DNA from 3 places in the Streptomyces sp. NPDC087844 genome. Region 1 is predicted to be linked to each of the others. Evidence: predicted binding sites of a transcription regulator. Region 1 holds the regulator's gene; each other region holds the start of a gene.
What was found. Region 1 encodes HrcA, which represses chaperone genes, less so after heat shock. Its sites were predicted from a motif close to TTNGCACTCNGNNNNNCNGAGTGCNAA; they were not measured.

Region 1 (3,273 bases):
CCAGTTCGCGCAGCACGCGCTCCATCTCGGGATCGAGTTTCGTCGGCGTCATGACCTCGACGTGCACGATGAGGTCGCCGCGCCCGCCGCCCCGCAGATGGGTGATCCCGCGCCCGTGCTTCGGAATCGACTGCCCGGACTGCGTTCCGGGGCGGATGTCGACCTCTTCGAGCCCGTCGAGTGTCTCCAGCGGGACCTTGGTGCCGAGCGCCGCCGCGGTCATCGGGATGGTGACCGTGCAGTGCAGATCGTCGCCGCGCCGCTGGAACATGTTGTGCGGCAGCTCGTGGATCTCGACGTACAGGTCACCGGCGGGGCCGCCACCGGGGCCGACCTCGCCCTCGCCCGCGAGCTGGATCCGGGTGCCGTTGTCGACACCGGCCGGGATCTTCACCGTCAGGGTCCGGCGCGAGCGCACCCGTCCATCGCCGGCGCACTCGGGGCACGGCGTCGGAACGACCGTCCCGAAGCCCTGGCACTGCGGACACGGCCGGGACGTCATGACCTGGCCGAGGAAGGACCGCGTGACCTGGGACACCTCGCCGCGACCGCGGCACATGTCACAGGTCTGCGCGGAGGTGCCGGGCGCCGCGCCCTCACCGCTGCAGGTGGTGCAGACGACGGCCGTGTCGACCTGGATGTCCTTCGTCGTACCGAAGGCCGCCTCGTCGAGCTCTATCTCCAGCCGGATCATCGCGTCCTGGCCGCGCCGTGTGCGCGACCGGGGGCCACGCTGCGACGCCGTGCCGAAGAACGCGTCCATGATGTCCGAGAAGTTGCCGAAGCCACCGGCTCCGAAGCCTCCCGCGCCACCGCCGCCCGCCTGGGACAGCGGGTCGCCGCCGAGGTCGTAGACCTGCTTCTTCTGCGGGTCCGACAACACCTCGTACGCGGCGTTGATCTCCTTGAAGCGCTCTTGCGTCTTCGGATCGGGATTGACGTCCGGGTGCAGCTCGCGGGCGAGCCGCCGGAATGCCTTCTTGATCTCGTCCTGGGACGCGTCGCGGCGCACGCCGAGTACGGCGTAGTAGTCCGTGGCCACTTACGACTCCGCCAGGATCTGTCCTACGTACCGTGCCACCGCTCGTACCGCTCCCATCGTTCCGGGGTAATCCATGCGCGTCGGTCCGACCACGCCGAGTTTGGCGACTGCTTCGCCGCCCGAACCGTAGCCGACCGACACCACAGACGTGGAGTTGAGTCCCTCATGGGCGTTCTCGTGACCGATCCGTACGGCCATGCCCGAATCGTTGACCTCACCCAGGAGCTTGAGGAGCACGACCTGCTCCTCCAACGCTTCGAGCACCGGACGGATGGTGAGGGGAAAATCATGTCCGAAGCGCGTCAGATTGGCGGTGCCGCCGATCATCAGCCGCTCCTCGGTCTCCTCGACAAGAGTCTCCAGGAGGGTGGAGAGCACGGTCGCGACCGTCCCCCGGTCCTCCGACTCGAAGGCGTCGGGGAGATCCTGCACCAGTTGGGGCACATCCGCGAAACGGCGCCCCGTGATCCGGCTGTTGAGCCGCGCGCGCAGATCCGCCAGGGACGACTCCCCGAAGGGGGCCGGGCAGTCCACCATGCGCTGCTCGACCCGCCCGGTGTCCGTGATCAGTACGAGCATGACGCGGGCCGGGGCCAGCGCCAGAAGCTCCACGTGACGCACGGTCGAGCGGGTCAGTGACGGGTACTGGACGACGGCCACCTGCCGGGTGAGCTGCGCGAGGAGCCGCACGGTCCGTCCCACGACGTCGTCGAGGTCGACGGCGCCGTCCAGGAAGTGGTGGATCGCCCGCCGCTCGGGCGCGGTCATCGGCTTGACGCCCGCGAGCTTGTCGACGAAGAGGCGGTATCCCTTGTCCGTGGGGATGCGCCCCGCACTGGTGTGCGGCTGCGCGATGTACCCCTCGTCCTCCAGGACCGCCATGTCGTTACGGACGGTCGCCGGTGACACGCCCAGCCGGTGGCGCTCCGTGAGCGCCTTCGAGCCGACCGGCTCCTCCGTGCCCACGTAGTCCTGGACGATGGCGCGCAGCACTTCGAGCCTGCGTTCACTGAGCATCGCGCACACCTCCCGTGGTCTTCCGCGCGGTCATCGGTCGTCTTCGGTGGCCTCACCTGGCACTCAGCGCGCGCGAGTGCCAGCATCCCCGCGCCAAGTGTACGGCCGGTGGGTACGGGCCGGGCAAGGGCGGGCCTGCGAAGTCGTGACGCCGGACACATCGAACGGGCAACGTGTACGAGGGTGTCCCGCTCTGTCGGGAACATGCGGGCGCATCCGACAGCGTTAGCGTCGGCACATGAACGTGACATGGGAAGGGTCCGGGCACGACGGGTCCGGCTGGGAGAGGCTGTCCCCGTACGTGGGGCGTTGCCGGCTCCCTGTGTGGGACTGCACGACCGGGCTCGTGGTCGGCGAGGACGCGGCGCTCATGATCGACGCGGGATCGAGCGTGCGGGAGGGCGCGTGGCTGCGCACGCGCGCGCGACGGCTGCTCGGGGGCGGGCGCGTCACGCACCTCGCGCTCACGCATCCGCACTTCGACCATGTCTTCGGGGCGGCGGCGTTCGCGGGGGCCGAGGTGTTCGGCGCGGTGGGTGCCATGGAGGTCCCCCCGGTCGAGCGAAGCCGAGACTGGGGGAGGGTGCTCGGCGACGGCCGGGAGGAACTGCTCGCGGACGCCGTACGCAACGGCGCCGATCCGGCCGAGGCGGCCGAGGCGGCGGACGTTCTGGTGCGGCCCCGGCATCTCGTCTCCGGCGAGTGGACGCTCGACCTGGGCGGCGGCCCACGGGTCCTGCTGGCGAACGTGGGCCCCGGGCACACGGGCCACGACCTCGCGGTCCTGGTCGCCGGGCCCGGCTCCCCGGAGATCGTCTTCTGCGGCGACCTGGTCGAGGAGTCCGGCGAACCCCAGGCCGGGCCGGACGCCGTGCCCTCCCACTGGCCCGCGGCACTGGACCGCCTGCTGGCCCTCGGAGGCGAGGACGCGCTGTACGTACCCGGGCACGGGGCGGTGGTGGACGCGACCTTCGTACGGGCCCAACGGGACGCGCTGGCCCGGCGTTTCGACGTGCCGTGACCGGTGTTCGGGCCTGCCGAGGGGGTGTCGGTGCACCTGCCGGGACCGGGTTTCTCCTATCGTCATCCGAATGCGCCAGTACTCAACGGATCTGACCCCTCCGTGGAAGAAGCCCAAACCCGTGCCCGAGGTCGCGGCGGAGCCGGGACTCGTGGTCGAGGAGCCCGGAACGGGGTTCTGCGGTGCCGTGATC
Region 2 (3,273 bases), on a different contig from region 1:
GAGGTCTTCGTCGACCGCTGGGAGTACCGGGAGTGGGACCGCGACCTGCGCCCCGGAGACATCGTTCTCAGCCATTTCCGCGGCAAGGAGGACTGGGAGGGCACGATGCCCGACATGGTCCGCCGCTTCCTGAAGCTGATCACCGACAAGGGGTACGCGGTGGCACGCCTGGAGGACTACCTGTGAGGCGTCGGGGAGCCACCGCCGCACTTCTCACCGGCGTGCTCTGCCTCACCGGCTGCGCCCAGTCCGTCGACCCCATCGAGCGGCTGGGCAAGAAGGCCGCGCAGAAGGTACGCACACACGGGCCCCCTGCGGACGCGTACCGCCGCTGGGGCCTGAGCGCCCCGCTCGCCGCGGCGCCGGACCCGTCCGCCCCGAGGCCCGCCTTACGGGCCGCGGGGCCCGGCCTGCCGCCCGTGGTGGACCGCGTCCCGACCCGCGACAAGGTCGTCTTCCTGACCTTCGACGACGGCGCGGAGCGGGATCCGCGGTTCGTCGACATGGTCAGGGAACTGCGGCTGCCGGTCAGCGTGTTCCTCACGGACAGCGTCGTCGGCCCGGGGTACGCCCACTTCGGCCGGCTGCGCGCGGTCGGCGCGAGTGTGCAGAACCACACGCTCGATCATCCGTATCTGCCGGGGCTGCCGTACGAGGGGCAGCGGGCCGAGATCTGCGGCCAGCAGGAGAAGCTCAAGCAGCGGTTCGGGATCCGGCCTCGGCTTTTTCGGCCGCCCTATGGGGAGTACGACGGCGACACGCTGCGGGCGGCGGGGGATTGCGGGATCGCCGCGGTCGTTCTCTGGCGTGATGCCGAGCGGTTGCGGGCGGGGGACATTCTGCATTGTCCGGAGGGGGAGGGGGGCGGCGCGTTGACGGCCGCGACCACGGGGATGCTGCGCCGCATTCAGGAGCAGGGGTTCGCTGTGGCGCGGCTGGAGGACTACCTGTAGGGGGCCCGGAGGGGTTCCTCGCCCCCGCCGCCCCTACCCTCCCCCGTCGTCACCGCATGGGGGCTCCGCCCCCTCGCCCCCGTTGCGCAGTTCCCCGCGCCCCTGAGGGGTTGGGGTCTGGGGGTGCGTCCCCCGTTGAAAGGCCGGGGCGCAGCCCCGCCTATCAGGGGCGCGGGGAACTGCGCGGCCAGCCCCCGCCGGGCCCGCAGGCGAAATCCCTCAGGCCTGTCCGGCGCTTGAGGACGAGCGCGCAGCGCGTCCGGGGGCGCGGGGAACTGCGCGATCCGTCCCCGCCGGGGCCGCAGGCGGAGTCCTTTCAGGCCGTCCGGCGCTTGAGGGCAACGGGGGTCCGGGGGCCGTGGCACCAGGGCGTACAGCCCCCTCTCGACCCGCCGGGATGCCGCTGACCGCCTGACGCGACTGGCACTCCGCTTGACCGAGTGCTAATCGCAGTCATAGTGTCGGCTCTGGCACTCACCACAGGAGAGTGCCAATAGCGACGGGCAGGTCCGGCACCCGCGACGACGGATCCACCTGGTCGCCACCTCAGACAGTTAACCCCGTAATCTCCGAAGGGGGAGGTCGGATAGTGACGACCACCAGCTCCAAGGTTGCCATCAAGCCGCTCGAAGACCGCATTGTGGTCCAGCCGCTCGAAGCCGAGCAGACCACCGCCTCTGGCCTGGTCATTCCGGACACCGCGAAGGAGAAGCCCCAGGAGGGCGTCGTCCTGGCCGTTGGTCCGGGCCGCTTCGAGAACGGCGAGCGTCTTCCGCTCGACGTCAAGACCGGCGACATCGTGCTCTACAGCAAGTACGGCGGTACCGAGGTGAAGTACAACGGCGAGGAGTACCTCGTCCTCTCGGCTCGCGACGTGCTCGCGATCATCGAGAAGTAATTCACCCAGGTTTGCTTTGAACTGCGCCCCTGGCCCCAGCGAGTACTGAACGCGAGTGCTAAGAAGCCGGGTGCTGGGGGCGCCGTTCGTTTTTTCGAGAGGACTGAATCAGCTCCATGGCGAAGATCCTGAAGTTCGACGAGGACGCCCGTCGCGCCCTTGAGCGCGGCGTCAACAAGCTTGCCGACACCGTGAAGGTGACGATCGGCCCCAAGGGCCGCAACGTCGTCATCGACAAGAAGTTCGGCGCCCCCACCATCACCAACGACGGTGTCACGATCGCCCGCGAGGTCGAGCTCGACGACCCGTACGAGAACCTCGGCGCCCAGCTGGTGAAGGAGGTGGCGACCAAGACCAACGACATCGCGGGTGACGGTACGACCACCGCCACCGTGCTGGCCCAGGCGCTCGTACGCGAGGGCCTGAAGAACGTCGCCGCCGGCGCGTCCCCCGCCCTTCTCAAGAAGGGCATCGACGCGGCCGTCGCCGCGGTCTCCGAGGAGCTCCTCGCGACCGCCCGCCCGATCGAGGAGAAGTCCGACATCGCGGCCGTCGCCGGTCTGTCCGCCCAGGACAGCCAGGTCGGCGAGCTCATCGCCGAGGCGATGGACAAGGTCGGCAAGGACGGTGTCATCACCGTCGAGGAGTCCAACACCTTCGGTCTTGAGCTTGAGTTCACCGAGGGCATGGCCTTCGACAAGGGTTACCTGTCGCCGTACATGGTGTCCGACCAGGAGCGTATGGAGGCCGTCCTCGACGAGCCGTACATCCTGATCCACCAGGGCAAGGTCTCCTCGATCCAGGACCTGCTGCCCCTCCTTGAGAAGGTCATCCAGACCAACGCGTCGAAGCCGCTGCTGATCATCGCCGAGGACGTCGAGGGCGAAGCCCTGTCGACCCTGGTCGTGAACAAGATCCGCGGCACCTTCAACGCGGTGGCCGTCAAGGCTCCCGGCTTCGGCGACCGCCGCAAGGCCATGCTCGGTGACATCGCCACGCTCACCGGCGCCACGGTCATCGCCGAGGAGGTCGGCCTCAAGCTCGACCAGGTCGGCCTGGACGTGCTGGGCACCGCCCGCCGCGTCACCGTCACCAAGGACGACACGACCATCGTCGACGGCGGCGGCAACAGCGCCGACGTGACCGGCCGTGTCAACCAGATCAAGGCCGAGATCGAGTCCACGGACTCCGACTGGGACCGCGAGAAGCTCCAGGAGCGCCTCGCGAAGCTGGCCGGCGGCGTGTGCGTGATCAAGGTCGGCGCCGCCACGGAGGTGGAGCTGAAGGAGAAGAAGCACCGTCTGGAGGACGCCATCTCCGCGACCCGCGCCGCGGTCGAGGAGGGCATCGTCTCCGGTGGTGGCTCCGCGCTCGTCCACGCCGTGAAGGTCCTCGAAGGCAACCTCGGCAAGACCGGCGACG
Region 3 (3,273 bases), on a different contig from region 1:
GAAGCCTTCTCCGGCTTGTCGGCGATGACAGCCTCGGTGGTGAGGAACAGCGCGGCGATGGAGGCGGCGTTCTGCAGAGCGGAGCGCGTGACCTTCGCCGGGTCGATGATGCCTTCGGCGATCATGTCCACGTACTCACCGGTCGCGGCGTTGAGGCCGTGACCGACGGGCAGGTTGCGGACCTTCTCGACGATGACGCCACCCTCAAGACCACCGTTGACGGCGATCTGCTTGAGCGGGGCCTCCAGGGCGAGCTTCACGGCGTTCGCGCCGGTCGCCTCGTCACCCGTGAGCTCAAGCTTCTCGAACACCGAGGAAGCCTGGAGCAGAGCCACGCCACCACCGGCGACGATGCCCTCCTCGACGGCCGCCTTCGCGTTGCGAACGGCGTCCTCGATGCGGTGCTTGCGCTCCTTGAGCTCGACCTCGGTGGCGGCACCGGCCTTGATGACGGCCACGCCGCCGGCCAGCTTCGCCAGGCGCTCCTGGAGCTTCTCGCGGTCGTAGTCCGAGTCCGAGTTCTCGATCTCGGCACGGATCTGGTTGACCCGGCCCTGGACCTGGTCGGCAGAGCCGGAGCCGTCCACGATCGTGGTCTCGTCCTTGGTGATGACGACCTTGCGGGCACGGCCCAGCAGGTCCAGACCCGCGTTCTCCAGCTTCAGGCCGACCTCCTCGGAGATGACCTCGCCGCCCGTGAGGATGGCGATGTCGCCGAGCATGGCCTTGCGGCGGTCACCGAAGCCCGGAGCCTTGACGGCGACGGACTTGAAGGTGCCACGGATCTTGTTGACGACCAGCGTCGACAGAGCCTCGCCCTCGACGTCCTCGGCGATGATCAGCAGCGGCTTACCGCCCTGCATGACCTTCTCAAGGAGCGGGAGCAGGTCCTTGACGTTGGCGATCTTCGAGTTGGCGATCAGGATGTAGGGGTCGTCGAGGACGGCCTCCATACGCTCCATGTCGGTGGCGAAGTACGCCGAGATGTAGCCCTTGTCGAAGCGCATACCCTCGGTGAGCTCAAGCTCCAGACCGAAGGTCTGGGACTCCTCGACGGTGATGACGCCTTCCTTGCCGACCTTGTCCATCGCCTCGGCGATGAGCTCGCCGATCTGGGTGTCGGCGGCGGAGATGGAGGCCGTGGAAGCGATCTGCTCCTTGGTCTCGACATCCTTGGCCTGCTCAAGAAGGGCACCGGAGACGGCCTCGACGGCCTTCTCGATACCGCGCTTGAGAGCCATCGGGTTGGCGCCGGCGGCTACGTTGCGCAGACCCTCGCGGACCAGCGCCTGGGCGAGCACGGTCGCCGTGGTCGTACCGTCGCCGGCGACGTCGTCCGTCTTCTTGGCGACTTCCTTGACCAGCTCAGCGCCGATCTTCTCGTACGGGTCCTCGAGCTCGATCTCCTTGGCGATGGAAACACCATCGTTGGTGATCGTGGGGGCGCCCCACTTCTTCTCTAGGACGACGTTACGACCCTTGGGACCAAGGGTGACCTTGACGGCGTCGGCGAGCTGGTTCATCCCGCGCTCGAGACCGCGCCGTGCCTCCTCGTCGAACGCGATGATCTTGGCCATGTGAAGTGGTCCTCCCGGACTGGGGTGGAATCTCCAGGACCGCGCCTGCGCCCGCGACGGACGGCCTGCCGACCTCGGTGGTTCCTTGCCCCACCCGGCCGGCGGGCCTCACTGACCCGGTCCTCGTTGTCACTCTCACCTTCAGAGTGCTAACGCCAATGATTAGCACTCGACCCATGCGAGTGCAAGCGCCTCTCGATGATCCGCAGGTGGGAGGGGGTGCGAGCCGGGGGCGCCCGATGACCATGCGGGCGCCTGTGCCGACCGCGGACGGCCCCCGGATGCCGAAGGGCCCGTACCCGGGAGGTACGAGCCCTTCGGAAGAAGAACGTCGCTGCAGTAAGTCGGCGCGTGCTTCAGCCGGTCGCCAGCCGGACCATGTCCGCCTGCGGCCCCTTCTGGCCTTGCGAGATCTCGAAATCGACCCGCTGACCCTCTTCCAGGGTGCGGTAGCCGTCCATCTGAATCGCGCTGTAGTGGACGAATACATCCGCACCACCGTCGACCGCGATGAAGCCGTACCCCTTCTCCGCGTTGAACCATTTGACGGTGCCCTGAGCCATGCCTAACTCCCCTATTACTGGCCCTTGCACAGACCCGCACTTCGCGGATCCGGGTCAGACCTCACCCCCCAACGGTTGGGGGTGTGCGCCGGAACGCGTCGACCGCGGCCGAATGTATCCGTCCAACTGCCGTCTGCAACAGGTCAATCCGACGAGAATTCCGGGCACGGATGATCGGAAATATGTGAAGGATTTACGAAGATTCAGGGCAAGTCGGGCCCGGTAAATGCCATAAACGGCTGAAAAGGACCCGTTACTTTGGCTGCTTCTTGTCGGGCCCCGGGCGCCAACTCATATGCGCCGACCTTGCGAAGCGAAGCAGCTTCCCCAACTGTACCGCGCTCAATCATACAGAATTGCCCCCTCCGCTTCGGGCGCGGAAGGGGCAATTCGATGAACTCTGCGTGTTCGGCATTACCAAGGGTAATGATCGGCGCCGCCGAACGGGGCACCGAGCGGGGCGCTCAGCCTCCGGCGACCGCCGGGATGATCGAGACCCCGACGCCGTCCGGCGTGACCGTCTCAAGACCCTGCTCGAAGCGGACGTCGTCGTCGTTCACGTACACGTTGACGAACCGCCGCAGCTTGCCCTGGTCGTCCAGGACACGGGCCGCGATACCGGTGTGGTTCTTCTCCAGATCGGCGATGACCTCGGCGAGGGTCGCCCCTTCGGCGGCCACTTCGGCCTGACCACCCGTGTAGGTACGCAGGATGGTGGGGATACGGACGTTGACGCTCACGGGGCCTCCATCAGGTAGGGCTGTAGTACAGCGCCCCTTCTTCAGGGGCGCGGGGCAAGTGACATCTGCGGCTCCGCCGCGGGGCGCTGCCGGCCCCCGCGGGCCCGCAGCGTTCGGACGACGATCAGGACCCGAGCCCAGCCTCATGGAAGGAGTCGAGGTTCGGACGGATGGTGGCGGTCAGCCCCGTGTCGGAGGCGACGGCGTCCAGCGTCTTCAGCCCGTCCCCCGTGTTGAGGACGACAGTCGTCAGGGTGGGATCGAGCAGCCCGCTCTCGATCAGCTTCTTCGCCACCCCCACCGTCACCCCGCCGGCGGTCTCCGCGAAGATTCCCTCGGTCCGCGCCAGCAACTTGATCGCGTCGACGACCTGGTCGTCGTTCACGTCCTCCA

Region 2: the regulator HrcA is predicted to act here: its motif matches at 1,374-1,400, upstream of groES (co-chaperone GroES).
Region 3: the regulator HrcA is predicted to act here: its motif matches at 1,740-1,766, upstream of groL (chaperonin GroEL).

What each region holds. Positions count from the first base shown of each region.
Region 1 covers NZ_JBIUVD010000012.1:156,840-160,112, reverse strand. The annotation lists gene dnaJ (molecular chaperone DnaJ) at 1-1,042, opposite strand, end outside; gene hrcA (heat-inducible transcriptional repressor HrcA) at 1,043-2,059, opposite strand; gene ACIOKD_RS23755 (MBL fold metallo-hydrolase) at 2,298-3,080, shown strand; gene ACIOKD_RS23750 (DUF3097 domain-containing protein) at 3,151-3,273, shown strand, end outside.
Region 2 covers NZ_JBIUVD010000002.1:120,608-123,880, forward strand. The annotation lists gene ACIOKD_RS04205 (polysaccharide deacetylase family protein) at 1-186, shown strand, start outside; gene ACIOKD_RS04210 (polysaccharide deacetylase family protein) at 183-953, shown strand; gene groES (co-chaperone GroES) at 1,543-1,851, shown strand; gene groL (chaperonin GroEL) at 1,968-3,273, shown strand, end outside.
Region 3 covers NZ_JBIUVD010000006.1:370,055-373,327, forward strand. The annotation lists gene groL (chaperonin GroEL) at 1-1,577, opposite strand, end outside; gene ACIOKD_RS15700 (cold-shock protein) at 1,934-2,140, opposite strand; gene ACIOKD_RS15705 (MoaD/ThiS family protein) at 2,605-2,880, opposite strand; gene thrC (threonine synthase) at 3,005-3,273, opposite strand, start outside.